Regions from separate parts of the Pseudoduganella aquatica genome, predicted to be linked through region 4. Evidence: predicted binding sites of a transcription regulator. Region 4 holds the regulator's gene; each other region holds the start of a gene.
What was found. Region 4 encodes sigma-54, which starts transcription at its own class of promoters, with help from an activator protein. Its sites were predicted from a motif close to TGGCANGNAANCTGCTTT; they were not measured.
Positions count from the first base shown of each region.

Region 1: a site for sigma-54 is predicted at 2,281-2,298, ahead of KT882_RS01190 (PEP-CTERM sorting domain-containing protein). Genes of this name have one in related genera too.
Region 2: a site for sigma-54 is predicted at 5,375-5,392, ahead of KT882_RS05315 (PEP-CTERM sorting domain-containing protein). Genes of this name have one in related genera too.
Region 3: a site for sigma-54 is predicted at 5,761-5,778, ahead of prpB (methylisocitrate lyase). Genes of this name have one in related genera too.

Region 1 is NZ_CP086370.1:282,414-289,546, reverse strand. Features, by position in the region: gene KT882_RS01205 (PaaI family thioesterase) at 1-90, shown strand, start outside; gene KT882_RS01195 (DUF3034 family protein) at 110-1,417, shown strand; gene KT882_RS01190 (PEP-CTERM sorting domain-containing protein) at 1,461-2,246, opposite strand; gene KT882_RS01185 (TlpA disulfide reductase family protein) at 2,395-2,904, opposite strand; gene KT882_RS01180 (BON domain-containing protein) at 2,907-3,530, opposite strand; gene KT882_RS01175 (phosphoheptose isomerase) at 3,523-4,119, opposite strand; gene KT882_RS01170 (YraN family protein) at 4,183-4,539, opposite strand; gene KT882_RS01165 (penicillin-binding protein activator) at 4,548-5,762, opposite strand; gene rsmI (16S rRNA (cytidine(1402)-2'-O)-methyltransferase) at 5,874-6,785, shown strand; gene KT882_RS01150 (hypothetical protein) at 6,913-7,133, shown strand, end outside.
Region 2 is NZ_CP086370.1:1,203,738-1,210,870, forward strand. Features, by position in the region: gene KT882_RS05295 (CsgG/HfaB family protein) at 143-1,039, shown strand; gene KT882_RS05300 (hypothetical protein) at 1,050-2,330, shown strand; gene KT882_RS05305 (GIN domain-containing protein) at 2,371-3,003, opposite strand; gene KT882_RS30750 (sensor histidine kinase) at 3,145-4,701, shown strand; gene KT882_RS05315 (PEP-CTERM sorting domain-containing protein) at 4,698-5,339, opposite strand; gene KT882_RS05320 (DUF4197 domain-containing protein) at 5,462-6,160, opposite strand; gene KT882_RS05325 (hypothetical protein) at 6,272-7,133, opposite strand, start outside.
Region 3 is NZ_CP086370.1:5,343,141-5,350,273, forward strand. Features, by position in the region: gene prpF (2-methylaconitate cis-trans isomerase PrpF) at 1-853, opposite strand, end outside; gene acnD (Fe/S-dependent 2-methylisocitrate dehydratase AcnD) at 975-3,569, opposite strand; gene prpC (bifunctional 2-methylcitrate synthase/citrate synthase) at 3,569-4,720, opposite strand; gene prpB (methylisocitrate lyase) at 4,841-5,728, opposite strand; gene prpR (propionate catabolism operon regulatory protein PrpR) at 5,890-7,133, shown strand, end outside.
Region 4 is NZ_CP086370.1:1,001,194-1,008,326, forward strand. Features, by position in the region: gene lptC (LPS export ABC transporter periplasmic protein LptC) at 1-72, shown strand, start outside; gene lptA (lipopolysaccharide transport periplasmic protein LptA) at 87-683, shown strand; gene lptB (LPS export ABC transporter ATP-binding protein) at 686-1,447, shown strand; gene KT882_RS04445 (RNA polymerase factor sigma-54) at 1,463-2,947, shown strand; gene hpf (ribosome hibernation-promoting factor, HPF/YfiA family) at 3,017-3,373, shown strand; gene KT882_RS04455 (enoyl-CoA hydratase/isomerase family protein) at 3,469-4,548, shown strand; gene rapZ (RNase adapter RapZ) at 4,549-5,412, opposite strand; gene hprK (HPr(Ser) kinase/phosphatase) at 5,484-6,419, opposite strand; gene KT882_RS04470 (PTS sugar transporter subunit IIA) at 6,463-6,945, opposite strand.

The sequences.
Region 1 (7,133 bases), 720 kb from region 4:
CAGGTGTGGGACGCCACCGTGGTGCACAAAGACACGGGCAAGACCATCGCCCTGTTCCGCTGCACGCAAATGATCTTGTACCCGAAGTAATCGCTCCAAGGACAAGCACATGATGAAACTCGCCACGGCCGCCACCCTCGGCCTGCTGCTCGCCTCCTCCCTGGCCTGCGCGCAGACGCCGTACACCGAAGACTCCACCTACCAGGGCATGGGAGGCAAGGAGGGCATCAAGAAGATTACCGATACCTTCGTCGCGCTGATCACCTCCGACCCCCGCATCAAGGAAAGCTTCAACGACTTCGACATCCCGCAGCTGAACCAGCGCCTGCAGGAGCAGTTCTGCGAATTCGCCGGCGGCCCGTGCAAGTACAGCGGCAAATACCGCGACAAGACCATGGACGGCGTGGGCACCGTGCGCGACATGAAGTCGGTGCACATCGACCTGAAGATCACCAACGCCCAGTTCAACGCGCTGGCGGAAGACCTGCAGATCGCCATGGAGCAGCACGGCGTGCCGAGCAGCGTGTCGAACAAGCTGATCGCCAAGCTGGCGCCCATGCAGCGCGACATCGTCACCGCCTCGCCCGGCGTGCAAAGCAAGCCGGACATGGGCAAATTCCTGGCCACCGGCGGCGTGAGCCAGCTGGAAGGCGCGGGCGGCGGCGGCCTCACGCCGTGGGCGCTGATCACCGGCTACGGCTCGCGCGACAGCTGGGCCGCGAACGCCCACTACACGCACGTGAAAACGCAGGATTATTCGCTGGGCACTTACGGCGTGGCGGTCGGCGTGGGCGACCGGCTGGAATTGTCGCTGGCGCGCCAGGACTTCAAGGGCAGCCTGGCGCCGCTGAACGCGCTGCAGATCAAGCAGGACATCGTCGGCCTCAAGGTGCGCCTGCTGGGCGACGCGGTCTACGAGCAGGACGTGTGGGTGCCGCAGGTGGCCGTGGGCATCATGTACAAGAAGAACAAGGGCATAGGCGGCCTGGGCGCGCTGGGCATCACCAGCGTCACGCAGCTGGGCGCCAAGGACGACAGCGGCTACGACTACTACGTGTCCGCCACCAAGGTGCTGTTCGAGCAGAGTTTGCTGGTCAACGGCACGCTGCGCGCCACCAAGGCCAACCAGATGGGCATACTGGGCTTTGGCGGCGACCAGGGCGACCACGCCAAGCTGATGCCGGAAGTGTCGGTGGCGTATTTAATCAACCGCAAGCTGGCGCTGGGCGCCGAATACCGGCACAAGCCGCACAACCTCGGCGTGGACCCGGAAAAAGCCTATTACGACGCCTTTGTGGCCTGGTTCCCGACGCGCAATGTGTCGGTCACGGCGGCCTACGCCCATCTGGGCGAGATCACCGTGTTCAACAAGAAGAAGCAGAAGGGCTGGTATTTGTCCGTACAGACAGGCTTCTGACGGTCAGACCTTGGGGGCAGACCCCAGGGTCCGACCCCAGCCTTTAGCGTACCGATTTGCGGCGCATTGCCGCCAGGCCGAACAGGCCGAGGCCGAGCAGCGCCAGGCTGCCAGGCTCAGGAACGGAATTCCTCAGCACCAGCACTTCCAGGTTTTTCACCGTGAACTGGCCCGCGTTGTAGGCGAAAGTCCAGTCGGGATTGCCCGATCCGCCCACCTGGGTGCCCAGGCCGATGTCGCTGTAGTTGCTCGAGCCGCCCCAGTTGTTGTAGTCCAGGATGGACTGGCCGGCGCCGTAGTTATGGATCTGCATGGAGCCGTAGTTGTTGGCAAAGTCCGAGCGGTCGCCGAAATCGTAGTTGTTGTTGGTCGCGCCGGGCACGTTGGCGCTGTTGGCGGTGCCGTAATTGTATTGCCAGAATTCGATATTGCCCGTGCCGATACCGGTGCCGGTGGTAATGCCGGCCACGTTGGAGAACACGTTCATATTGCTCACGTTCTGCTGGAAGAAGGCGCCGGACGCCGCATTCGGCACGCCGATCTTGCCCGCATCATTGGTGAACGCGTCCATGGAAACGTAGGCATACATGAGCTGGCCGCCGGCGCGCTGCAGTTCCAGGTAGTAAGCGATGCGGCTGAACGAGCCGTTGGCGATGCTGGCGTGGTTGTCCACCGTGTAAGGGATGCTGTTGAAGTTGAAGCTGGCGACATTGGGCACGGCCAGCGAGTAGGCCAGCGTGTATTTGCTCGCTTCGGCTACTTGCGAGATGGCGCTGGCTTGGGCCAGCAGGGGCATGGCCAGGGCCAGCAGCAGGGACAGTCGCTTCATCGGTAAGATTCCTTGGTGTAAGATATATTAATTCAAAGCAAGTTACATGCCACGAATAAACATTCTTGAGAATCAAGGACTTACGATTTGACGTGGAAACTCCGCGCGGAAACTGTAAAGTTTTCCGACGCGGATGGGAGGCGGGGTTTTAGCCTTGCAGCGCTTTTTCAAGCAGCTTGTGCAGGGCCGGGAACTCCGGCTCGCCCACATAGCGCTTGATGATGCGGCCCTGCTTGTCGATCACGAAGGTGGTGGGCGTCATGGCCACGTTGCCGTAGGCCTTGGCCGCGTCGCCCTTCACGTCCAATGCCACCTTGAACGGCAGCTGGCGCGTTTCGGCGAAGTTCAGCACGTAGTTGGGCGGATCTTCCTTCATCGCCACCGCCACGAACTCCAGGCCCTGCGCCTTGTACTTGTTGTACGTGTCCACCATCTGCGGCATTTCCTTCACGCAGGTGGCGCAGGACGTGGCCCAGAAGTTCACCATCACCACCTTGCCCTGCAGGCTGGCGGGCGTGATCTGCTCGCCCTTGATGCCCAGGAAGGTGACGTCCGGCGCGCTGCTGTGCTGGCTGAGCGAGAAATACGCGGTCACGCCCAGGCCCGCGATGACGGCGGCGGCCAGGGCGGGTTTGATCCAGGCGGTGGAGGAGGACATGATCAGTTCGCTGCAGGTTTAGGCTGGTACTGTTTCCATTCGTCTTCGCTAATATACTCGAAAACCTTGACCACCTTGTACACGCCGCTCACGCCGCGCGCCACGTCGGCGGCGATGGTGCCTTCGCGCTGCGTGACGCGGCCCATCAGGTAGACGTTGCCGCGCTCGGTCACCACCTTGAAGGAGTTGGCCGAGATGTCTTTCATGTCCACCAGGCTGGCTTTCACCTTGGTGGTGATCAGCGCGTCGTTCGAGCGCGAGGTGTAGCTGGCCGGGCCGGCGATTTCCAGTTCATTGGTCACCGACAGCACGCCTTCGACGGCGCGCACTTCGCGCTCCAGGTTGTCCTTCATGGCCTGGTCGCGCACTTCGCCGGTCAGCAGCACGCGGCGGTTGAAGCTGGCCACGTTCACATGGCCGGCGTCGCCCACCAGGTTGGGCAGCTTGGTTTCGACCTTGAAGGCGATGGCCTTGTCTTCGGTTTGCGCGCCGAAGGTGCGGCGGTCGGACGCGGCCAGCGTGCCGCCCACGGCGCCGCCCACCACCAGCGGAACGCAGGCGGACAGCGAGGACAGCAGAACAGCGCCAAATACTACGCGGCGTACCACGGTGCCGGCTTTACTCATTCACATCTCCTCCGAATAGTGCGACGTCGATGCCGTCGCACAAAGCATGTATGGTCACCAGATGCACTTCCTGGATGCGGGCGGTGCGCTCGGCCGGCACGCAGATATGCACGTCGGCGTCGGTCAGCATTTTGCCGATGGCGCCGCCGCCCTTGCCGGTCAGCGCGATCACGCGCATCTCGCGCTCCAGCGCCGCCTCGATGGCCGCCATCACATTGGCCGAGTTGCCCGAGGTGGAAATGGCCAGCAGGATATCGCCCGCCTGGCCGAAGGCCTGCACCTGCTTCGAGAAGATCTCGCGGTAGCTGTAGTCGTTCGCCACGGCGGTCAGGATGGAGGTGTCGGTCGCCAGCGAAATGGCCGGCAGCGGGAAGCGTTCGCGCTCGAAGCGTCCCACCAGCTCGGCGGCGAAGTGCTGCGCGTCGGCAGCCGAGCCGCCGTTGCCGCACGCCAGGATCTTGTTACCGTTGGACAAAGCCGAAAACATCAGTTCGATCGCCTGGCCTATCGGCTGCGCCAGTACGGTGGCGGACTGGATCTTGATTTCGGCACTTTCGTGGAAATGGGAGAGGATGCGTTGAGTATTCATGGTGTGGGATTATAGTGCAGTCGCCCGCCGGGCCGGACAAGCGCTGTTAAATATGCTTACATTTCAGGCATGGGCTTCCAGAACGTTCTTAAGCCAGCTCAATTTGCCTGCATCGATCGCCACCAGGTCGAAACGGCATGGCGGAAGGGGTTTCAGGCGCAGCAGGTAGAACTGGGCGGCGTGGATCAGGCGGCGCTGCTTGGCCGGTGTGACGCTGGCCAGCGCCCCGCCGAAGCCGCCGCCGCCGCGCTGGCGCACTTCGACAAACACCAGCGCCGCCCCGTCCCGCATGATCAGGTCGATTTCGCCGCCCTTGCAGCGGAAATTGCGCTCGACCAGCCGCAGGCCATGCCGCTGCAGATGCGCCAGCGCCTCGTCCTCGCCCGCGTTGCCCTGCATCTGCCGCGTGGTGAGGGGCATGGCGGCGCCTAGGGCTGGGCGGCGGCGGCCGGCAGGGGCACGCCGTTTTTGTAGACAGCAGGCAACATGCGGCGCTCGAACGCAGCCGGGCCGTTGCCGAAATGTACTTTCAACTGCCCGGTCACGCCGTCCAGCTGGAAATCGGCCTGCTGCTTGCGCTGGGCGTTGCGGGCGATTTCATGCGCCACGCGGAAGGCGTCGATGCCGAGCGCGTACAGGCGCTCCATGTCCGCGTCCTTGCCCAGCGGCTGTGGGTAAACCATCACGGCCGGATGGTCGCGCTGGATCTGCCAGGGCAGGTCCAGCAGGCGCACGCCGTCCAGCTCGGGGCCGGGCAGCTGCCTGGCCTTGCCGGGATTGAGCGAGGAGGTGCCGTAGACGGGAATGTCGCCCAGCGGCGGCGCTTGCAGGGCCACGCGCAGCTGGCGCGCCTGGTCAGTGTCCAGCGCGGCAAACACGACGGCCGAGGGTTCGGCCTGCAGCCGCGCGCGCAATTGCACCAGCTCGGCGTCGTTCAGGTAGCCGTTCAGCACGGTCAAGTCGGCCGTCTTGGCGGCGCGGCCCAGGCGCTGCCATTGGGCTGCGAAGGCGCTGGCGCTGCGGCGCTGGTACTGGGCGGGGTTGGACAGCACGTAGGCAATGGCGCCCGGCTGTTCGCGCGCGGCCCAGCTGGCGGCCTGGCGCGCCTCGTCCTCGATGGACAGGCCGATCACCATCATCTGCGCCGGCAGCGTGGTCTCGCCGCGTCCGTCCGGGTGGTTGAGGGCGATGGTGGGCTTCAGCACCAGCGGGCTGGCGGCCACGGCGGTGACAGCGGAACGGGCCAGCGGGCCCACCACCATGTCCTGCTGCTCCAGCGTGGCGGCGTAGACGGCCAGCACGTCCTGCGTGGCGTCGCCGGTTTCAATCACGGTGACGGCGATGCCGGCGCGGTCGCGCTCCCAGGCCGCCATGAAGCCGTCGCGCACCGCCTCGGCGGCCACCCGCAGCGGCTCGGAGCGCAGCGGCAGCATCAGGCCGATGCGGTAGCCGGGCGCGCCATCGGCGCCGGCAGCGGCTTGTGCGCCATTGTCCGGCAGGGCGGCGGGCGTGCCGTTCTCCGTGCCCGGCATGGGCACGGCAAAGGTTTCCACGGCCGGCGGCGGCGGTTCGGGCGGGCGTTCCGGCGCCGGCCGCGCCGCGGGCGGCGCAGCTTGCTGCGGCGGGCTTGTAATTGACGTCACAGGCGCGCACAATTTGCCGGGCGCGTCGCAAGGCGTGCTGCAAGCGCTGGTCAGACTGGCTGCCAGGCACAACAGCAGCAATTTCACTCTTATAGGCAGCATTCAACCTCCATGACAGTACAAGCAACCAGCATCGCCACCCTGCCCGTCCTGGGCGAGACAGCCAACCAGACCTATCCTATCGCAACATTGTATGTAGTGGCGACCCCGATCGGTAATGTCACTGATATAAGTCTGCGCGCATTGCACGTTTTGAGCCTGGTGGACGCCGTGGCTTGCGAAGACACCCGCAACACCGCCCAGCTGATGACCCGTTTCGGCCTGCACAAGCCCCTGATCGCCGCCCACCAGCACAACGAGCGCGAGGCGGCCGAGACGCTGATCGCGCGGCTGCAGGCGGGCGAGCGCATCGCCCTGGTATCGGACGCGGGCACGCCCGCCGTGTCCGACCCCGGCGCGCGCATCGTGGACGCGGTGCGCGCGGCCGGCCTGCGCGTGGTGCCGCTGCCGGGCGCCTCGGCGGCCGTGGCCGCCATTTCCGCCAGCGGCCTGCTGAACGACCAGTTCCACTTCATCGGCTTCCTGCCGTCCAAGGCCAAGCAGCGCGACACCATGCTGCAGCAGCTGCGCAACGTCACCGCCACCATGGTGTTCTACGAAGCGCCGCACCGCATCGTTGAATGCGCCGCAGCGCTGGCGGCGGCGTTCGAGCCCACGCGCCAGGTGGTGTTCGCGCGCGAGCTGACCAAGCTGTTCGAGGAAATCCACCGCTGCCCGCTGTCCGAGGCCGTGGCCTGGCTGAACGCGGACGCGCACCGCGAAAAAGGCGAATACGTGGTGCTGGTGGAAGGCGTGGCCGAAGCCGAGGACGCGCAGGACGCCGAAGCCGAACGCATCCTCGCCCTGCTGGTGGCCGAGCTGCCGTTGAAGCAGGCCGCCGCGCTCACCGCGCAAATCACCGGCCGCAAGAAAAACGCGCTGTACGAGCGCGCCCTGCTGATGAAGGCCGACGCTGGCGCATAGACGCTGGATTGATGTTGATTTGGCAATTGATTTGCGGCCGCTTTCGCAGCATACTGGGCTGTTTGATGCTTAATGTTGTCCATTAGGCCATGCAAGTAACCCATCGCTGTTCTTACAAGGGGCTCTTATGATCTCGTCGGAAGAATTGAGCAAGTTGACTGCCAAGGCTGCAAAAAAAGAGGCTTTTCAAATGGGGAAGGCCAACACGTCGTGGGAGGATTTTGAGACGTGGATGAAGGACAAGTGGGGGCAGCCGCATGCGGCCAAGCTGCAGGCGCTGTACTACGATGCGATCGCAAATACCCAGATACTGGCAGACTATAACGCGGTGTGTCAGCGGTTTCTGAA
Region 2 (7,133 bases), 200 kb from region 4:
TATTAAGCTCATCCATTCAATTGTTAAATTAAATTACCACTGTGACAATTGCATAGAATCTAGCTTGTTGTTTGAAATATACTCCCTGACGACTAAAATGAAGCGCATCTTTGCCCACGCAAACGACCAGGGGAGTCCTACCATGAACAGCAAAACCATCCAAAATCAAGGTAAATATTTCGCAGCAGCCATTGCCGCGCTGACGCTGGCCGGTTGCGCCGGCACCGAGCCCAAGCTGGGCGGCGGCGGCACGGTCGCCACCGGCGCGGCCGGCGGCGCCAACGCCGCCAACGCCAGCTCGCAGCTGGAAAAATGCGACAAGACGCTGGGCACGCTGGGCGTGGTCGAAGACCAGTCCGCGCCGTGGTACCACGCGCTGTCGCAGTACAAGCTGGGCTCCACCGTGCCGGTGCTGCGCATGATGATCCAGCAGTCCAACTGCTTCGTGGTGGTGGAGCGCGGCGCCGCGCTGAAGAACATGAATATGGAGCGCGACATTCAGCAAAGCGGCGAGATGCGCGCCGGCAGCAACTTCGGCAAGGGCCAGATGGTGGCGGCCGATTACACCATGAGCCCCACCATCAACTTCAGCCAGAAAGGCACGTCCGGCATGGGCGGCGCGCTGGGCGGCTTTGGCCTGATCGGCAGCGTGGCCGGCATGGTGGCGGGCGGCATCAAGGCCAACGAGGCCTCGACCACCCTGCTGATGATAGACAACCGCTCCGGCGTGCAGCTGGCGGCGGCCGAGGGCAGCGCCAAGAACTTCGACTTCAATGTATTCGGCGGCGTGTTCGCGGGCGGCTTTGCAGGCGCCGGTGGCTATTCCAATACGCCTGAGGGTAAAATCCTGATCGCCGCCTTCATGGACTCGTACAACCAGCTCGTGAAAGCGGTGCGCAATTACAAGGCGCAGGAAGTAGCGGGCGGCCTGGGCACCGGCGGCGCGCTGGGCGTGCAGGGCGGCAGCACCCCGGCTTCGCAGCCGGCTGCGGCGCCGGCGTCCAAGACTCCTGCAAAGAAGGACACCAAGAAAAAATAAAGGATAGTGCATGCGTAAACTGCTTGCGGGAGGAGTGGCCATGCTGATCGCAGGCAGTGCCTGGGCGGCTCCGGTTCAGGAGGTGGGCGAACGCTATATGAAGCTGGTGCTGGCCGTGGGCCAGCACGACGCTTCCTACGTGGACGCTTATTACGGACCGGCGCAGCTGCAGGAGCAGGCTGCGAAGGAGAAGCTCAGCCTGGCCGCCATCCGCAGCGAGGCGGCGGCGGCGCGCAAGGCGCTGCCTGCGCCGGGCGCCGATCCAGACGAGGCGCTGCGCATCGCTTTCCTCGACAAGCAGCTGCAGTCCATGCTGATGCGCGTCGATATGCTGGGCGGGAAGAAGTTCAGCTTTGACGAAGAAACCGCCACCATGTACAACGCGGTGGCGCCGCAGCATGACCGCGCCTACTACCTGGAGCTGCAGGACCGCATCGGCAAGCTACTGGGCGGCGAAGGGCCGCTGGCCGCGCGCGTGCAGGCCTTCCGCGCCAAGGTGGAAATCCCCAAGGACAAGCTGCGCCCCGTGATGGAGGCGGCCATCCGCGCCTGCCGCGAGCGCACGGCCAAGTACATCACCATGCCTGCCGGCGAGAGCTTCGTGCTGGAGTTTGTGCAGAACCAGCCCTGGTCCGGCTACAACTGGTACAAGGGCGGCGCGCACAGCCTGATCCAGATCAATACCGAATTCCCGATTTATATCGACCGCGCGGTGGACCTGGGCTGCCATGAAGGCTACCCCGGCCACCACGTCTACAACGCGCTGCTGGAGCAGACCCTGGTGAAGGGCAAGAACTGGCAGGAGTTCAGCGTGTACCCGCTGTATTCGCCGATGTCGCTGGTGGCCGAGGGCAGCGCCAACTACGGCATCCTGATGGCGTTCACGCCGCAGGAGCGGCTGGACTTCGAGCGCGGCGTGCTGTATCCGCTGGCTGGACTGGACCCGGCGCTGGCCGAAACCTATGCCGCGCTGACGCAGCTGTTCGGCAAGCTGGCCTACGCGGACAACGACGCCGCGCGCGCCTACCTGGACGGCAAGGCCACGCGCGCGCAGACGGTGGAGTGGCTGGTCAATGTGCTGCTGTATCCGCCGGAGAAGGCCGAGCAGCGCATCCGGTTCTACGACGCCAACCGGGGCTATGTGATCAATTACACCGTGGGCGCGGATCTGGTGGGCGAGTACGTCAAGCGCCACGCCACCTCGGCCGATCCGGAGACGGCGCGCGCGCAGCGCTGGACGGCCTTCCGCCAGCTGCTGTCGTCGCCGCGATTGGCGGACAGCTTGCGGTGAAATGGCGGGTTAGGCGCAGCCGTAACCCGCCATTGCTGAATCAATCGCCGGCGTTGACGTTGCCGATGCCGTTGACGGTCTTGTTGATATGGCGCGGCTTGCCGTAATACGTCAGGCTGCCCATGCCGTTCACCACGGCGTTGAGCGTATCGTGCGCGGTGACTTTCACATTGCCGATGCCGTTGAAATTGACGTCGGCGCGTTCGGTGTCCAGCGCCTTGGTATCCACCTCGCCCACGCCCTGCGCCTTCAGGCGCAGCAGCTTGACCTTGCCTTGCGCTTCGAAGCGGCCAGCGCCCTGGTAGCTCACGTCCAGGCGTTCGCCCGCCATATTCTTCAGTACCGTTTCACCCGCGCCTTCGCCGATGAATTTGGCCAGCGCCGGCACCGTGATCACCACGCGCGGATCGCCGGTGGTGCTGCTGCTGTTGCGTTCGCGGTTGTAGATCTTCAGCTCGCCGTTCACCACTTCCGTCACCAGGCTGCCGAGGAATTTCGGCGTGCCGGACACCTTCAGCGACTGGGTCTTGCCCGCCTCCACGACGATGCTGTAGGCGCCCTTGCTGTCGATGGCGGTGAACGGCTGCACGGTGCGCACCTGCTCGTCGGCATGGGCGGAGAAGGAGGCGGCGGCAAGCGTTGCAATGGCGGTCTGGATCAAAAGACGGTGCATGGTTTCCCCTGTTTTGTGTTGAGTAATTAGTAACGCCATTGTAGTGAGGGGCCGCGCCGCTGTGGTGGATTTTGCGACGAACTGCAAAATCGGCGGCCCCAATTGCAACATTACTTGCCGCTGCGGGGGGATAGGCATACCATGGGCGCGCCTCCACCGACCACAACGACTATGCGCAGCACGGCCGCTCCGAACCGACGCCTGTCCCGCCTTACCGTCCACCTTTGGCTGACGCTGGGGGTGTCGCTGCTGCTGGCGGTCAGTTTCGCGTTTTACGTGCGGGCGGAGAAAAAGATCGACGTGGCCAACGAGCAGCAGCAGCAAGCTGCTTTCCTGGCCAACCAGCTGCGCCAGTCATCCGACGAACTGACGCGCATGGCGCGCACCTATGTCGCCACCGGCGAGGTGCAATACCGGAGCCAGTTCGAGCAGATCATCTCGGTGCGGGAAGGCCGCTTGCCGCGCTTCGCCAAGGAACCGAACAACTATTGGGAAGTGCTGCCGGCCGACGCCGTCCAGGCCGGCCAGGGGGCGGGCGCCTTGCCCCTGATGGCGCTGATACGGCACGCCGGTTTCACGCAGCAGGAACTGGCCCTGCTGGAGCAGGCCAAGCTGCGCTCGGACGCGCTCACCGTCACCGAATTCGCCGCCATGCGCCTGGTGGACGCAGGCAAGCCATCTCCGGCGGCGGCGCGCGCGCAAGCCAGCGCCATGCTGCACGGCGAGGACTACCACCGCGCCAAGGATGGCATCCTCGCGCCCATCCGCCAGTTCTCGCAGCTGGCCGACCAGCGCACGCTGACCGTGGTGCAGCTCAGCGAGCAGCGCGCCTTCCAGCTGCGGCTGGTGTTCCTGTGCCTGGTGGCCATGCTGCTGGTGATGGTGTGGATGGCGCGCGGCGAGGTGCTGGCGGTGCTGGGCGGCTCGGTGCCGCAGCTGTACCGCCATATTTCCCGCCTGGGCAGCGGCGATTTTTCCGCCCCGCCGCCGGCCGCGCCGCGCGACAGCGTGCTGGGCTGGGTGGGCGAGACGCAGCAGCGCCTGGCGCAGGCGGACGCCGAGCGCAAGCAGGCCGAAGGCGAACTGGCGCAGTACCGCAGCGGGCTGGAGCAGCTGGTGGAGGAGCGCACGCAGGCGCTGGCGGCCGCGCTGGACCGGGCCGAGGCGGCCAGCCGCGCCAAGAGCGTGTTCCTGTCGAATATGAGCCACGAGCTGCGCACGCCGCTGAACGCGGTGATCGGTTTTTCCGAGCTGATGGGGCGCTCGCAGTCGCTCAGCGAGGACGAGCGCGAAAACCTGCGCTTTATCCACCACTCCGGCCAGCATCTGCTGACCTTGATCGACCAGGTGCTGGCGCTGTCGCGCACGGACGCCGACCCCGCGCGCCCGGCGGGCGGCCTGAGCGACGTGGAGCAGCTGGGCGCGCAGCCGGCAGCGGAGCCGGCCCCATCCGACGCCGCCGCCGTGCCGCCGGCCGAGGTGCAGGCGCTGGACCACGCCACTTACGAGGCGCTGTGCAACGCGGTCCAGCACCTGGACCGCAAGGGACTCAACGAGCTGCTGCTGCGCGTTGAACCATCGCATCCGGCGCTGGCGCGCAGCATAGAAACCATGGCCGAGCGGCTGGAATACCGCGAGCTGTGGGAAGCGCTGCAGCAGGCCCGCGGCGCGAACGCGCCGGCGAAGCAGGGCGCTTAAGCGCGGCGCCGGCGGCGGTGGAAGGCCAGCGCCGCCAGCGCGATGCCCGAGAGCAGCAGGCTGGACGGTTCGGGGACGCCGGCCGCCGGCGTGCTGCCATCCAGGCGGAAGGGCGTGCCGCCGTCGCGCAGGAACAGGTCGCCGCCGCTTTCATCGAGCTGCAGGTAGCTGCCCGCCGGGTCGCCGGTGTTGGCGGTGCGGAATTCGAGATCCAGTCCGTAGAAACTCAGCAGGTAGTTGCCGGCATCGAGCGTCACCGCGCCGACGTTGAAGTTCACATCGTAGAAGGTGGTGTAGGGATAGCTGATGATGGCGTTCGGCACGGCCGTGTAGTCGCCGGGATTGAGCGTGAGCTCGTAGATGGCGGCGCCTATGCCGTTGTTGCCCGGGTCTTGGTAGATGGTGAAGGTGAACGCGCCCAGGAAGGGGTCTTCCGTCAAGCCCATCTGGAAGAACACGCTGTTGATGGTGCGCGTGCCGGCCAGGCTGAAATCGTCCAGCACACGGCTCTGCGCCAGTGCGGTGGAGAAGTAGCCGCTGCGGGCGTCGTCCGCGCCCAGGCCGTTGTCGTAGATCACGTCCGCATGCGAGAGGGCGGAGCAGGCGGCGAGCAGCGCCGCGAGGAACAGGCGTTTCATGCTTAATCCCGGAAACATTTATAGTTGATGAATGTTAAGCAGGTTTCATGCCTGTTTATTGGCCGTAGGCAAATACGGTACGCAGCCGCGTTGCGCGGCCGGCACTGTAAAATTTTCCGACACTACTTCAGCGCGCCGAATACTTTGCCGATCAGCTTGCTGCCGGTGCCGATGGGGTCGTTGCGGATGGCTTTTTCCTCCTCGCCTATCATGGTGAACAGGCCGTCCAGCGCGCGCTCGGTCACGTAGTCCTCCACCGTGCCGGCCTGCGCCAGGCCCATTTTCGACACCTTGGCCATGGCGCCGTTGTACTTGGCCGAGAGGTTGGACTTGTCCGTCACCTTCTTCACGATGGGCAGGAACTTCACACCCAGCTGGGCCGAGGTCTTTTCGCGGAAGAACTGCGTGACCGAGGTGTCGCCGCCGCTCAGGATGTTTTTCGCGTCGGTCAGCGTCATGTTCTTGACCGCGTCCACCAGCAGCGGCTTGGCCAGCGGCACGGCGGCCTCGGCCGCATGGTTCATGGACACCACCAGGTCGTCGAGCTGCTGCGCGTGGCCCGTCATTTTCAGGATGGGGCGCGCCTGCTCCAGCACCTTGGGCAGCGGGATCTTCACCTTCTCGTTGTTGAGGAAGCCGTTCTCCGTGCCGAGCTTGCTCACGGCCGCGTTCGAGCCGCGTTCCAGCGCCGCTTTCAGGGCGCCGTTCACGTCCGTGCTGGACAGGTCGGCCAGCGAGACGGCCCAGGCGCTGGAGGCGGCCAGCAGCAGCGGCAGCGCGCGGTAAGCCAGACGGGATGGCATGCGGAAGGATGAAAACATGGCGGACTCGCAAGATAAGGGCAGTAAGGCATGGTACGCCAAGCGCGCCGCGCGTGCCAGTCTTCAGCCCTCACCGGGCCCCGCGCCCAGCCCCCAGCCCTCAGCCACGTCTCAGGCCTGCGCGCCGCCCTGCACGCTGCTCAGGTGGCGCGGCGCCTGGCGGCGGCCGGCCATCAGGCGCAGCTCCTTGCCCTGCTGCTCGGTGTGCTCGGTGAGCTTCTGTACTTCGCGCTCCAGCAGCTCCACCCGCAGCGCGTGCAGGTCCAGGCCGATCTGGCGCACCGCGAAGTCCAGGGCGGTGCATTCGTCCGGGCGGTAGCTCTCGCCGTTGGGCTTGGGGCCGAGCAGCACAAAGCCGTACAGCGTGCCGCGATGGCTCATGGGCAGGGCCAGCTGGCCGCCGCCGCCCAACTGCGGCGCCATTTCGGCGCGCAGCGCCACGGCGATGCTGTCGTCGGCGGCCATGCTGTCCGGCGCGCCGGCCAGCGTGCCGGCGGTGGCCGGTTCGTAGCGGCCGTCCGCCTGGCGCAGGTAGATGGCGCAGCCGGCCTGGCTGGTGAAGCGGTCCATGGCCTGGCGGCAGGAGTCGAGCAGGGCGTCCACGGTGGTGATATGGGCCGCCTGTTTCACGTAGTGCTGCAGCTTGTGTTCGTTGTCGTGCCACTGGTGGAAGAAGACGCGCTCGACCCAGCGCTCCACCCGGCCGTGCATATGGTGGAAGGCCAGGTAGACCGCCAGCGCGATCAGGCCGTCCAGCACCAGCGTCACGGTGGGGGCATCCGCATGGCCGCCGCCGTGCAGCAGCGAGGACGAGATCCGCTCCACCACGCCGAACACGCACAGCAGCAGCACGCTGACCACGCTGAAGATCAGCATGCGGCTGATGGCGAATTCGAAATGGAACACGCGGTGCTTGAGCACGGAATAGGCCAGGCCGATATACATCAGCAGCTGGCCGGCGAACATGGCCATC
Region 3 (7,133 bases), 2.5 Mb from region 4:
GCGGCGCCACGAAGGCCACCTTGGGGGTGTGCTGCCGCTGCGCCGCTTCGTCGATATGCTTGATCAGGCCCATGCGCAGCGCGCCGTGCGCGCGTATGGTTTCAAAGCGGGCCAGCGCCTTGGCGTCGCCATTGATGGCGTCCTGCAGCTCGGTGCCGGTGTAGCCGATGTCTTCCGCGTTGACGAAGATGGTGGGAATGCCGGCGTTGATCATCGTGGCCTTGAAGGTGCCCACGCCGGGCACCTCCAGCTCGTCGACCAGGTTCCCGGTCGGGAACATCGAGCCTCCGGCGCCCTCCTCGTCCGCCGCCGGGTCCATGAATTCGAGCTGCACTTCGGCGGCCGGGAAGGTCACGCCGTCCAGTTCGAAGTCGCCGGTTTCCTGCACTTCGCCATTGGACATGGGGATGTGGGCGATGATGGTCTTGGCGATGTTGGCCTGCCAGATGCGCACCACGGCCACGCCGTCGCGCGGCACGCGGTCCGCGTCCACCAGGCCGCCGCTGATGGCGAAAGCGCCAACGGCGGCGGACAGGTTGCCGCAGTTGCCGCTCCAGTCCACGAAGGCCTTGTCGATAGCGACCTGGCCGAAGAGGTAGTCCACGTCATGCTCCGCCCTGGCGGACTTGGACAGGATGACCGTCTTGCTGGTGCTGGAGGTGGCGCCGCCCATGCCGTCGATCTGCTTGCCGTAAGGGTCCGGGCTGCCGATCACGCGCAGCAGCAAGGCGTCGCGCGCCTTGCCCGGCACTTGCGCGGCCGCCGGCAAGTCCTGCAGCCGGAAGAACACGCCCTTGCTGGTGCCGCCGCGCATATAGGTGGCGGGGATTTTGATTTGAGTTTGGTGTGCCATATTTTTTGGTCCTGGTGAAATGGCGGCTTACGGCCTTCGGCCTAACCCGCCCTACGTGATACCGGAACGCCTCCGGGATTTCGTAGGGCGGGTTAGCGCGAAGCGCTTAACCCGCCAGCACTTATGCGGCCTTTGCGGATTCGAGGAAGTCCTGCGCGAAGCGCTGCAGCACGCCGCCCGCTTCGTAGATCGAAACTTCCTCGGCGGTGTCCAGGCGGCAGATGACGGGAACGTTGAGCTGCTCGCCGTTCCTGCGCGTGATCACCAGCGTCAGCGTGGCGCGCGGGGTGCGCTCGCCTAGCACGTCGTAGGTCTCGGTGCCGTCTATGCCCAGGGTCAGGCGGTTCACGCCCGGCATGAACTCCAGCGGCAGCACGCCCATGCCCACCAGGTTGGTGCGGTGGATGCGCTCGAAGCCTTCGGCCGCGATGGCTTCCACGCCGGCCAGGCGCACGCCCTTGGCGGCCCAGTCGCGCGAGGAACCCTGGCCGTAGTCCGCACCGGCGATGATGATCAGCGGCTGCTTGCGCTCCATATAGGTCTCGATGGCTTCCCACATGCGCGTGACCTTGCCTTCCGGCTCAACACGCGCCAGCGAACCGGCTTTCACCTTGCCGTCTTCCAGCACCATCTCGTTCTTCAGCGTGGGGTTGGCGAAGGTGGCGCGCTGCGCGGTCAGGTGGTCGCCGCGGTGGGTGGCGTAGGAGTTGAAGTCCTCCTCCGGCAAGCCCATTTTGTGCAGGTACTCGCCGGCCGCGCTGTCCATCATGATGGCGTTCGATGGCGACAGGTGGTCGGTGGTGATGTTGTCGCCCAGGACGGCCAGCGGACGCATGCCCGACAGCGTGCGCGCGCCGGCCAGCGCGCCTTCCCAGTACGGCGGACGGCGGATGTAGGTGGTCTGCGGGCGCCAGTCGTAAAGCGGGCTCACTTTGATGCCGTCGTCTTCCTGCTTGGCGAACATGGGAATGTAGACCTTGTGGAAGTGCTCCGGCTTCACGCTGGCAGCAACCAGCGCGTCGATATCCTCGTCGCTAGGCCAGATGTCGGCCAGGCGGATCTCCTTGCCGTCCGCGCTCACGCCCAGCACGTCCTTCTCGATATCGAAACGGATGGTGCCCGCGATGGCGTAGGCCACCACCAGCGGAGGCGAGGCCAGGAAGGCCTGCTTGGCGTAAGGGTGGATGCGGCCGTCGAAGTTGCGGTTGCCGGACAGGACGGCGGTGGCGTACAGGTCGCGGTCGATCACTTCCTTCTGGATCACCGGGTCCAGCGCGCCGGACATGCCGTTGCACGTGGTGCAGGCGTAAGCCACCACGCCGAAGCCCAGCTGCTCCAGCTCGGGCATCAGGTGCGCTTCTTCCAGGTACAGGGTCACGGCCTTGGAGCCTGGCGCCAGCGAGCTTTTCACCCACGGCTTGCGGGTCAGCCCCAGCTTGTTTGCGTTGCGCGCCAGCAGGCCGGCGGCGATCATATTGCGCGGGTTGTTGGTGTTGGTGCAGCTGGTGATGGCGGCGATGATGACGGCGCCGTCGGGCATCAGGCCAGGTTCGTTTTCCACCACGCCCGAGATGCCGCGCGCGGCCAGCTCGGAGGTCGGCACGCGCTTGTGCGGATTGGACGGGCCGGCAATGTTGCGCACCACGGTCGAGAGGTCGAAGCGGATCACGCGTTCATATTCGGCGTGCTTCAGCTCATCTGCCCACAGGCCGGTTTCCTTGGCATATACCTCCACCAGGTCCACCAGCGCGGCGTCGCGGCCGGTGAGCTTGAGGTACTTGATGGTCTGCTCGTCGATGTAGAACATGGCGGCGGTGGAGCCGAATTCCGGCGCCATGTTGGAGATGGTGGCGCGGTCGCCCAGCGTGAGGTGCGAAGCGCCCTCGCCGAAGAACTCCAGGTAGGACGACACCACTTTTTCCTTGCGCAGGAATTCGGTCAGCGCCAGCACCGTGTCGGTGGCGGTGATGCCGGGCTGCGGCTTGCCGGTCAGCTCCACGCCGATAATGTCCGGCAAACGCATCCACGATGCGCGGCCCAGCATCACGCTTTCCGCTTCCAGGCCGCCCACGCCGATGGCGATCACGCCCAGCGCGTCCACCATCGGCGTGTGCGAGTCGGTGCCCACCAGCGTATCCGGATAGGCCACGCCGTTCTGCACCTGCACCACCGGCGACATGCGCTCAAGGTTGATCTGGTGCAGGATGCCGTTACCCGGCGGGATCACGTCGACGTTCTTGAACGCCTTCTTGGTCCAGTTGATGAAGTCGAAGCGGTCTTCGTTGCGGCGGTCTTCAATGGCGCGGTTCTTGTCGAAGGCGTCCGGATCAAAGCCGCCGCATTCCACCGCCAGCGAGTGGTCCACCACCAGTTGGGTCGGCACCACGGGATTGACCAGCGCAGGGTCGCCGCCTTGCAGGGCGATGGCGTCGCGCAGGCCGGCCAGGTCCACCAGCGCGGTCTGGCCCAGGATGTCGTGGCAGACCACGCGCGCAGGGAACCATGGGAAGTCCAGGTCGCGCTTGCGCTCGATGAGCTGGGACAGCGAGGCGTTCAGCGTGGCGGGCTCGCAGCGGCGCACCAGGTTTTCGGCCAGCACGCGCGAGGTGTAGGGCAGCTTGTCGTATGCGCCCGGCTGGATCGCGTCGACTGCGGCGCGCGCGTCGAAGAAATCGAGCTTGGTGCCCGGAAGGGCTTTGCGGTGTAGCGTATTCATTATTTGCGGTCCTTGATCGGCATGAACTTCAGGTCGTCCGGGCCGACGTAATTTGCGCTCGGGCGGATGATCTTGTTGTCGATGCGCTGTTCGATAATGTGGGCAGCCCAGCCGGAGGTGCGCGAGATGACGAACAGCGGCGTGAACATGGCGGTCGGCACGCCCATCATGTGGTAGGACACGGCCGAGAACCAGTCCAGGTTGGGGAACATCTTCTTGATTTCCCACATGACCGATTCCAGGCGCTCGGCGATGTCGAACATCTTGGTGGAACCGGCTTCCTCGGACAGCTTGCGCGCCACTTCCTTGATGACCACGTTGCGAGGGTCGGAGATAGTGTACACAGGATGGCCGAAGCCGATCACCACTTCCTTGTTTTCCACGCGCTTGCGGATGTCCGCTTCAGCTTCGTCGGCGTTCTCGTAGCGCTTCTGGATCTCGAAGGCGAATTCGTTGGCGCCGCCGTGTTTCGGGCCGCGCAACGCGCCGATGGCGCCGGTGATGGCGGAATGGATGTCCGAACCCGTGCCGGCGATGACGCGGCTGGTGAAGGTCGATGCATTGAACTCGTGCTCCGCATACAGGATCAGCGACACGTGCATGGCTTTCACCCACGATTCGCAAGGCTTCTCGCCATGCAGCAGGTGCAGGAAGTGGCCGCCGATGGAGTCGTCGTCGGTTTCCACTTCAATGCGCTTGCCGTTATGGCTGTAGTGGTACCAGTACAGCAGCATGGAGCCGAAGGAAGCCATCAGGCGGTCGGCGATGTCGCGCGCGCCCGGCACATTGTGGTCGTCCTTCTCCGGCAGCACGCAGCCCAGCACGGATACGCCGGTGCGCATCACGTCCATCGGGTGGGCCGACGCGGGCAGCGCTTCCAGCGCCGACTTCACGGCTTGCGGCAGGCCGCGCAGCGATTTCAGCTTGGTCTTGTAGGCGTTCAGTTCCGACTGGGTCGGCAGCTTGCCGTGCACCAGCAGGAAGGCGATTTCTTCGAACTCGCTGGTGGTGGCCACGTCCAGGATGTCGTAGCCGCGGTAGTGCAGGTCGTTGCCGGTCTTGCCGACGGAGCACAGTGCGGTATTGCCGGCGGTGACGCCGGACAGGGCGACGGATTTCTTGGGCTTGAAGGTTGGGGCTTGTTCGGTCATTTTGGGGTCTCCTTGAATGCTTGGCGGGTTACGGCCTGCGGCCTAACCCGCCCTACGATAATTTGCGCTGATGACGTAGGGCGGGTTAGGCGCAGCGCGCCGTAACCCGCCGGACGCGGATTATTTCTTTTGCGCGGCGAACAGCGCGTCGAGCTTCTGCTCGAAGTCGTGGTAGTTGATGCGGTCGTACAGTTCGGCGCGGGTCTGCATGGTGTCGAGCACGTTCTGCTGCGTGCCGTCGCGGCGGATGGCGCCGTAGACGTTTTCAGCGGCCTTGTTCATGGCGCGGAAAGCGGACAGCGGATACAGCACCAGGCCCACGTCGGCGGTGCGCAGCTCGTCCACGGTGAACAGCGGGGTGGAACCGAATTCGGTGATATTGGCCAGGATGGGCACGCCCACCGCCTTGGCGAACTGCTTGTACATGTCCAGCGAGATCATCGCTTCCGGGAAGATCATGTCGGCGCCGGCTTCCACGCAGGCCACGGCGCGTTCGATGGCGGCGTCCAGCCCTTCCACGGCCAGCGCGTCGGTGCGCGCCATGATGACGAAGTTTTCGTCGGTACGGGCGTCCACCGCGGCCTTGATGCGGTCCACCATTTCAGCCTTGGTGACGATCTCCTTGCCCGGACGATGGCCGCAGCGCTTGGCGCCCACCTGGTCTTCGATGTGCATGGCGGCGGCGCCGAACTTGATCATGGACTTGACGGTGCGCGCCACGTTGAAGGCGGAGGCGCCGAAGCCGGTGTCCACGTCCACCAGCAGCGGCAGGTCGCACACGTCGGTAATGCGGCGCACGTCGGTCAGCACGTCGTCCAGGCTGGAGATGCCCAGGTCGGGCAGGCCCAGCGAGCCGGCCGCGACGCCGCCGCCGGACAGGTAGATGGCCTTGAATCCGGCGCGCTTCGCCAGCAGGGCGTGGTTGGCGTTGATGGCGCCGACGACCTGCAGCGGGGATTCTTCCTGGACGGCTTTGCGGAACGCGGCGCCTGCGGAGTATTGGCTCATGTGATGCCCTTTCAAGTTAGGTTGCAGCCACTATTGCAAGCGCCGTGCCAGCCGGTGAAACATAGCAAAATCAAGCACTTGGCACTATGGTGCTGCTGTTCGCGCGTTTCATTTTGAAACACTGAAACATTAAGTTGCGAAACGTGGCCTATAATTGAAACATGCGCCCATCCGCCCCGCCCCCCTTCGACCCGGCCGACAAACCCGTCATCTGGACGGTGGCCGTATCGCGCCTGTCCGAACTCTTCCGCGACATCACGCTCGAATACGACAACCTGGCCACCATCGAGCCGATCAACCTGGGCTTCGACGAGGCGGCGCGCCACATCCGCGAGCGCATGGCCACCGAGCGCTGCGACGCGGTGATCGCGGCCGGCTCCAACGCTGCCTATCTGAAGGGCCGCCTGTCGGTGCCGGTGGTGATCGCCAAGGCGAGCGGCTTCGACGTGATGCAGGCGCTGGCGCGGGCGCGGCGCGTGTCCGAGCGCATCGCCGTCGTCACCTACCAGGAGAAGATGCCCGAGCTGTCCGAATTCGCCGCCACCTTCGGCTTCGGCGTGGAGCAGCGCACCTACGCCACCGAGGAGGACGCGCGGGCGCAGATCAACGAGCTGAAAGCCTCCGGCGTGCGCGCCATCGTCGGCGCCGGGCTGATTACCGACCTGGCCGAAGAAGCCGGGCTGACGGCGGTGTTCGTCTACTCCGCCGCATCGATACGGCGCGCCTTCGACGACGCGCTGGAGATGGCGCGCCTGACCCAGCTCGAATCGAACCGCGCGCGCAGCCGCCTGGGCGTGGTGGCGGACACGCTGCGCGCGCGGCACGGCCTGAACGATTTGCGCGGCGATTCGGCCGCCATGGAGAAGATGCGGCAGGCCGTGGTGCTGTACGCGAAGTCGCCAGCCACGGTGCTGATCCAGGGCGAGACCGGCTGCGGCAAGGAGCTGGTGGCGCAGGCAATCCACCGCGAGGCGCCGCGCAGCCTGGGCGCCAGCCGGCCATTTGTGGCGGTCAACTGCGGCGCCATCGCCGAATCGCTGCTCGAGTCCGAGCTGTTCGGACACGAGGAAGGCGCGTTCACCGGCGCGCGGCGCGGGGGGCACGCCGGCCTGTTCGAAGCGGCCAACCGTGGCACGCTGTTCCTGGACGAGATAGGCGAAATGCCCCTGGCGCTGCAAACGCGCTTGCTGCGGGTGCTGGAGGAACGGGAAGTGGTGCGGGTGGGCGGCACGCGGCCGGTCGCCATCAATGTGCGCATCATCAGCGCCACGCACTGCGACCTGGAGCAGCGCGTGCGCGAGGGACGCTTCCGGGCCGACCTGTTCTACCGGCTGGCGGTGCTGCGCCTGGCGCTGCCGCCGCTGCGCGAGCGGCGCGAGGATATCGTGCCGCTGGCCGAGTGGTC
Region 4 (7,133 bases):
AACAACGCCACGCGCCAGGTTGTACTGCAGGGACGCGGACGGATTGTGTATCCGCCGGCGCAAACTAAATAGTGAATGGACAGACGATGAAAAAACTCCTGATTTCGGCCCTGCTGCTGTGCGCGGCCGGGCTGGTGCAGGCCGAGAAGGCCGACTCCACCAAGCCCACGCTGATCGACTACGACAACGCCGACGTCGACGACGTCAAGCAGATCAGCACCTTCACCGGCAACGTGGTGCTCACGCGCGGCACGCTGCTGATGAAAGCGGCCAAGGCGGTGGTGACCAAGGACCCGCAAGGCTACCAGTACGTGACGCTCACCAGCGCCGGAGGCAAGCCGACCACCTTCCGCCAAAAGCGCGACGGCGAAGGCGAGCAGTGGATGGAAGGTGAAGCCGAGCGCATCGAATACGACGGCAAGAACGAACTGGTGAAGCTGTTCGTGCGCGCCAAGGTGCGCCGCCTGGAAGGCAGCAAGCCGAGCGACGAAGTGTCGGGCGAGTTCATCTCCTACGACAGCCGGCGCGAGCAGTTCAGCGTGCGCAATACCGCCAGCGGCGAAGGCAAGACCGGCGGCGGCCGCGGCACCATGGTGATCCAGCCGTCCACGCCCAAGCCGGCTGCCCCGGCCGCTCCTGCTGCGCCGGCGGCGCCGGTCCAGCAACCGCCAGCGGGGAAATAACCATGGCTGAAGCAATGCAAAGCTGCACCAGCACCCTGGTGGTGCGCGGACTGCAGAAGTCCTACGGCAAGCGCCAGGTGGTGCACGACGTGTCGCTGCAGGTGGAATGCGGCGAAGTGGTGGGCCTGCTGGGGCCTAACGGCGCCGGCAAGACCACCTCCTTCTACATGATCGTGGGCCTGGTGCCGTCCGACGCGGGCAGCATCGACATCGCCGGCGTGGACGTGTCGAGCATGCCCATCCACCAGCGCGCCACCCTGGGCCTGTCCTACCTGCCGCAGGAGGCTTCGGTGTTCCGCAAGCTGACGGTGGAGGAGAATATCCGCGCCGTGCTGGAGATCCAGAAGGTCAACGGCAAGGCGCTGACCAAGCAGGAGATCAATGAGCGCCTGGACCGCCTGCTGGCCGACCTGCAGATCGAGAAGCTGCGCGAGAACGCCGCGCTGTCGCTGTCGGGCGGCGAGCGCCGCCGGGTGGAGATTGCGCGCGCGCTGGCCACCAACCCGCGCTTCGTGCTGCTGGACGAGCCATTCGCGGGCGTCGATCCGATCGCCGTGATCGAGATCCAGCGCATCGTGCGCTTCCTCAAGGAGCGCGGCATCGGCGTGCTGATCACCGACCATAACGTGCGCGAGACGCTGGGCATTTGCGACCGCGCCTACATCATTAACCAGGGCAGCGTGCTGGCGTCCGGCCGTCCGGACGACATCATCGCCGATGAATCGGTGCGGCGCGTCTACCTGGGCGAACACTTCCGCATGTAATTCCTGAACCAGCCCATGAAACAGTCACTGCAACTCCGCACCTCTCAGCACCTGGCGCTGACGCCGCAACTGCAGCAGTCGATCCGATTGCTGCAGCTGTCCACGCTGGAGCTGCACCAGGAACTGGAACAGCTGCTGGGCGAGAACCCGCTGCTGGAGCGCCTGGATGATCCGCTGGACCGCTCGCTGCGCCTGCTCGGCGACGGCGCCATCAACCAGACCCAGTCCGACGGCGCCGACGCGTCGCCGGCCGACGTGGGCGCGCCGGCGCAGGACAGCGCGCCGGCCGGCGAGGGCGACCCCTTCGACGGCGCCGGTGGCGACAGCGCCAGCGGCGCCGAGGCCGACACCGACTGGAGCGACGCCGGCCGCAGCAAGGCGCCGGACGACGAGGACTCGCGCCCGCAGCTCGAAGCGAGCCACTGCACCTTGCGCGAGCACCTGATGGAGCAGATGCGCGTGACCGTGCAGCAGCCGCGCGACCGCGTGCTGATGGAGCTGATCATCGACGCGCTGGACGAGAACGGCTACCTGGAAGAGCCGCTGGAAGAGATCCATGCGCGCCTGCCGGAAGAGGCGGACGTGGAGCTGGAGGAGCTGCAAACGGCGCTGACCCTGCTGCAAAGTTTCGACCCCATCGGCGTGGGCGCGCGCAGCGCCTCCGAGTGCCTGGCGCTGCAGATCAAGCGCATGCCCGGCGTGCCGCTGGTCACGCGACGCATGGCCATCTGCATCGTGGAAAAGCACCTGGCCTGGTTCGCGCAGCGCGAATTCAACAAGCTGAAAAAAGCCCTCGATTGCGACGACGAGGACCTGCGCGAAGCGCAAGCGGTGATCCGCCAGTGCAACCCGCACCCGGGCGCCGAGTTCGCTTCCGACGTGTCCGACTACGTGGTGCCGGACGTGATCGTGAAGAAGGCGCGCAATGGCTGGCAGGTCTCCTTGAACAACGACGTGATGCCGCGCCTGCGCGTGAACGCGCTGTACGCCAACATGCTCAAGCAGGGAAAAGGCGAGTCGGCCATGGGCGCGCAGCTGCAGGAAGCCAAGTGGCTGATCAAGAATATGCGCCAGCGTTTCGACACGATACTGCGCGTGGCGCAAGCGATAGTAGAAAGACAAAAGAACTTTTTCAGCCATGGCGCGGTTGCCATGAGACCCCTTGTGTTGCGTGAAATTGCTGATACACTGGGACTACACGAGAGCACTATTTCTCGGGTAACAACTCAGAAATACATGCTGACTCCGCATGGGATGTTTGAGTTGAAATATTTCTTTGGCAGCCACGTCGCCACCGAAGCAGGAGGAGAAGCATCCTCGACGGCGATACGGGCGCTGATAGTGCAACTGACAGGAGCAGAAGACCCGAAAAATCCTTTATCCGACAGTAAGATTGCGGACATGCTGGGAGAACAGGGCATGGTAATTGCGCGACGGACTGTTGCCAAATATCGCGAAGCCTTGAAAATCCCTCCGGTAAGTCTGCGTAAAGCTTTGTAGTTTTACTTGGGTTCCCCTGCGCTCAAATAACATTCGATAGCGCATGAGCCCTTATCTTTAGGAGTGTGTATGAATCTCACCATCAGTGGACATCATCTCGAAGTGACCCCCGCCATCCGTGAATACGTGCAGAACAAGCTGGAACGGGTAAAGCGCCATTTCGATCAAGTTATTGATATTGCTGTCATCCTGACTGTAGATAACCTCACCGAGAAAGACAAAAGGCAAAAAGCCGAGATCAACCTGCGCATGTCCGGCAAGACTGTGTACGTGGAAAGCCTGTCGCAAGACCTGTATGCTGCCATCGATACGCTGATCGACAAACTGGACCGCCAAGTCATGAAGTACAAGGCCAAAGTGCAGGAGCATGGCCACGACGCCATCAAGCATCTCCCGGACACCTACGAGCCAGCCGCCACCGCATAAGACGGTCACCGGCACTCCCAACAAAGGGCGCATCTGGCGCCCTTTTTTGCGCCCGCGCTAAAATGGCTGTCTAACAATCATAGAGACAATCAGCCATGAGCGAGCACGTCATCACCCAGGTTGCCAACGGCGCCGGCATCATCACCCTCGACCGCCCCAAGGCGCTCAACTCCCTCTCCCTCGACATGGTGCGCGCGCTGACCGCCGCCCTGCTGGCCTGGCGCGACGACAGCGCCGTGGCCGCCGTCGTCATCCGCAGCAGCAGCGAGAAGGCCTTTTGCGCCGGCGGCGACATCCGCTTCTTCCATGAAGTGGGGAACGCCACGCCGCAGGGAGGCAGCGCGCTGCTGGAGGACTTCTTCACCGAGGAATATGCCCTCAACCACCTGATCCACTATTACCCTAAACCGTATATCGCATTAATGGACGGCGTGGTGATGGGCGGCGGCATGGGCATCTCGCAGGGCGGCCCCGGCTGCGGCGTGCGCATCGTGACGGACCGTACCAAGATGGCCATGCCGGAAGTGAACATCGGCCTGTTCCCGGACGTGGGCGGCAGCCATTTCCTGTCGCACGCGCCGGGCAGCCTGGGGCGCTACCTGGGCCTCACCGGACTGACCGTGGGCGCTGCCGACGCGCTCTACGTGGGCCTGGCGGACTACTACGTGCCCGAGGCCCGCTGGAGCGCGCTGGGCGAGCTGCTGCAGGCCACGCCCGGAGCAGGCCTGCGCGATGCGATAGCGGCCTTTGCAGGCGCTGCTGGCAGTGCTGGCGCTGGCGTGCTGGAAACGGAGCGCGCCGCCATCGAGCGCCACTTCGCGGCGGACAGCGTGGCGGCCATCATGGCCTCGCTGGCCGGCGACGAGGGCGCCTTTGCGCAGAAGGCGCTGAAGGCCATGCAAAGCCGTTCGCCGCTGATGATGTGCGTCACGCTGGAGCTATTGAACCGCGGTGCGCGGATGGACGTGGCGGACTGCCTGCGCATGGAACGCAACCTGGTGCGCCGCAATTTCGAACATGGAGAAGTGCTGGAGGGCGTGCGCGCGCTGGTCATCGACAAGGACAACGCGCCGAAATGGTCGCCCGCCACGCTGGAGGACGTCACGCAGGAGATGGTGGATGCATTCTTCGCGCCGCCGTGGCCGGCGCACGCGCATCCCCTGCGCCACCTGTGATCACGACTGCTCGCGGTGGCGCAGCACCACGCGCTCAGTCGGATGGAAATGCCGCGCCAGCCGCTCGGCCATATACACCGAGCGGTGCTGCCCGCCCGTGCAGCCCACCGCCACGGTGAGATAGCTGCGGTTGTCGGTCTTGAACGACGGCAGCCACTTGCTGACGAAGTCGCGGATATCCTTGAACATTTCCTCTGCGCTGGGCTGCGCGTCCAGGAAGGCGATCACCGGCGCGTCGCGGCCCGTCATCGGGCGCAGGGCCAGGTCGTAATAAGGATTCGGAATCGCCCGCACATCGAACACGAAGTCCGCATCCAGCGGCACGCCAACCTTGAAAGCAAAGGACTCGAAGAACAGCGTCAGCGGCGCGTTCTCGCTTTGCACCAGGTCTTTGATCCAGGCGCGCAGCTTGTTGGCGCTCAGTTCCGAGGTGTCGATCACATGCCCCAGCTGCTCGATGGCCGACAGCCGCTCGCGCTCTTCCGAGATGCATTCGATCAGCGTGCGGCGCGCGGCCGGATTCTGGCCCGGCTTCAATTCATGCGACAGGGGATGGCTGCGGCGCGTTTCCGAGAAGCGCGCCACCAGCGAATGCGTGTTCGCCGTGAGATACATGATCTTGACGTCATGCCCCTGCTGGCGCAGGGCCTGCACGGCGTCCGGCAAGCTGGCCAGCGACTCGGCGCTGCGCGCGTCGACCGCCACGGCCAGCGCCTGCGTGCCCTCGTCGGTCAGCTGCAGCACCAGGTGCGCCAGCAGCGCCGGCGGCAGATTGTCCACACAATAATAGCCCGTGTCCTCAAGGACATTCAGGGCGACGGATTTTCCAGAGCCGGATATACCGGTGATGAGCACGATACGCATAGCTGAAGATGATACATCAAGACTACGCGATAGGTGCGTTAGCACACCAATTGGCGGCGGATGACGACTTATCAGTCGCCGCTCATGGCCTGTCTTTGGCGCTCCATGAACTCCTGCAGCGTATCGATGCCGCGCAGTTGCAGGATGGTGTTGCGCACCGCAGCCTCCAGCAGCACCGCGATGTTGCGGCCGGCCGCCACCGGGATCACCACCTTGCGGATAGGCAGCCCCAGCACGTCTTCGGTGGGGAACTGGAAAGGCAGCCGCTCCACTTCCTCCTCCAGCGCCGAGCGCCGCACCAGGTGCACGATCAGCTTCAGGCGCATCTTGCGGCGCACCGCCGTCTCGCCGAAGATGGCCTTGATGTCCAGCAGCCCCAGCCCGCGCACTTCCAACAGATTCTGCAGCAGGGCAGGGCAGCGTCCTTCAATCATATTGGGCGCAATGCGCGCGAACTCCACCGCATCGTCGGCCACCAGGCCGTGCGAGCGCGAAATCAGCTCCAGGCCCAGCTCCGACTTGCCCAGGCCCGAATCGCCGGTAATCAGCACGCCCACGCCCAGCACGTCCATGAACACGCCATGCATGATGATGCGCTGCGCCAGCTTCTTTGACAGGTACACGCGCAGGAAGTCGATCACCTGCGCCGCCGGCAATGGCGTGGAAAACAGCGGAATGTTCTTTTCGTCGCAGATGGCGAGGATATCGGGGGGCGTTTCCAGACCTTGCGCGATGATGAGCGCAGGCGGCCCACCAGCGATCAGCTCGCTGATAACGTGGGCGCGCGTCAGCGACTTCAGGCGCTGGTAGTAATTGATCTCCTGGTGCCCGAACACCTGGATGCGGCCGGGGTGGATGGTGTTCAAGTGGCCGACCTGGTCGGCCGCCGAGGCCACATCGCCCGAGATCAGGCGTTCGCCGCCGGGGAAGCCGGCGAACCAGCCTAGCTGCAACGTTTCACGATTGTCGTCGTAAAGGCGTTGTATCGTCAGGGGCGTTTGCAGCATAAGCGTATCTGTTCAGGGTGGAGACACCCTAGTGTAACCTGCTTTAACCTGCTGCTTGCAAGCTAGGTTGCCAATTCACGATGCGGCTGTACACCGACTGCGGGTCCGGATCGCTGGCCAGCGCGGTGCGGAAGCCGTCGTCCGAGAACATTTCGGCGATCTCGGACAGGATTTCCAGGTGCTGCTGGGTCACATGGTCCGGAATCAAGAGGAAGAACAGCAGGCTGACCGGCTTGCCGTCCGGCGACTCGAAGGGAATCGGCTCTGCCAGGCGCACAAAGGCCGCCAGCGGCGACTTCAGGCTCTTCATGCCCTTGATGCGTCCGTGCGGCACGGCCACGCCGTGGCCCAGGCCGGTGGAGCCCAGGCGCTCGCGCGCGAACAGATTGTCCGACACGGTAGAGCGGGCAATACCGCAGTTGTTTTCAAAAATCAGGCCGGCTTGCTCGAAAGCGCGCTTTTTGCTGGAAACTTCCAGGTCAAGCTGGACGTTTTCGAGGGATAGGATTTTGCTCAGGTTGTTCATAACGCGACGTGGAATGGTGCGGCGCACAAATGTGGCTTGCGAGCAGAATTATAGGCTGGTTTTTTTGCCGTGTAACTTGAATTCGCTTGCGCCATGGCTGGCTCCGCAATCCGCCGCAGTCCGCTTGGGGCAGGCCGTAGCGTTGTTAAATAAGCACTGGCAGGGATATTAGCCATTTCCGCATCGAA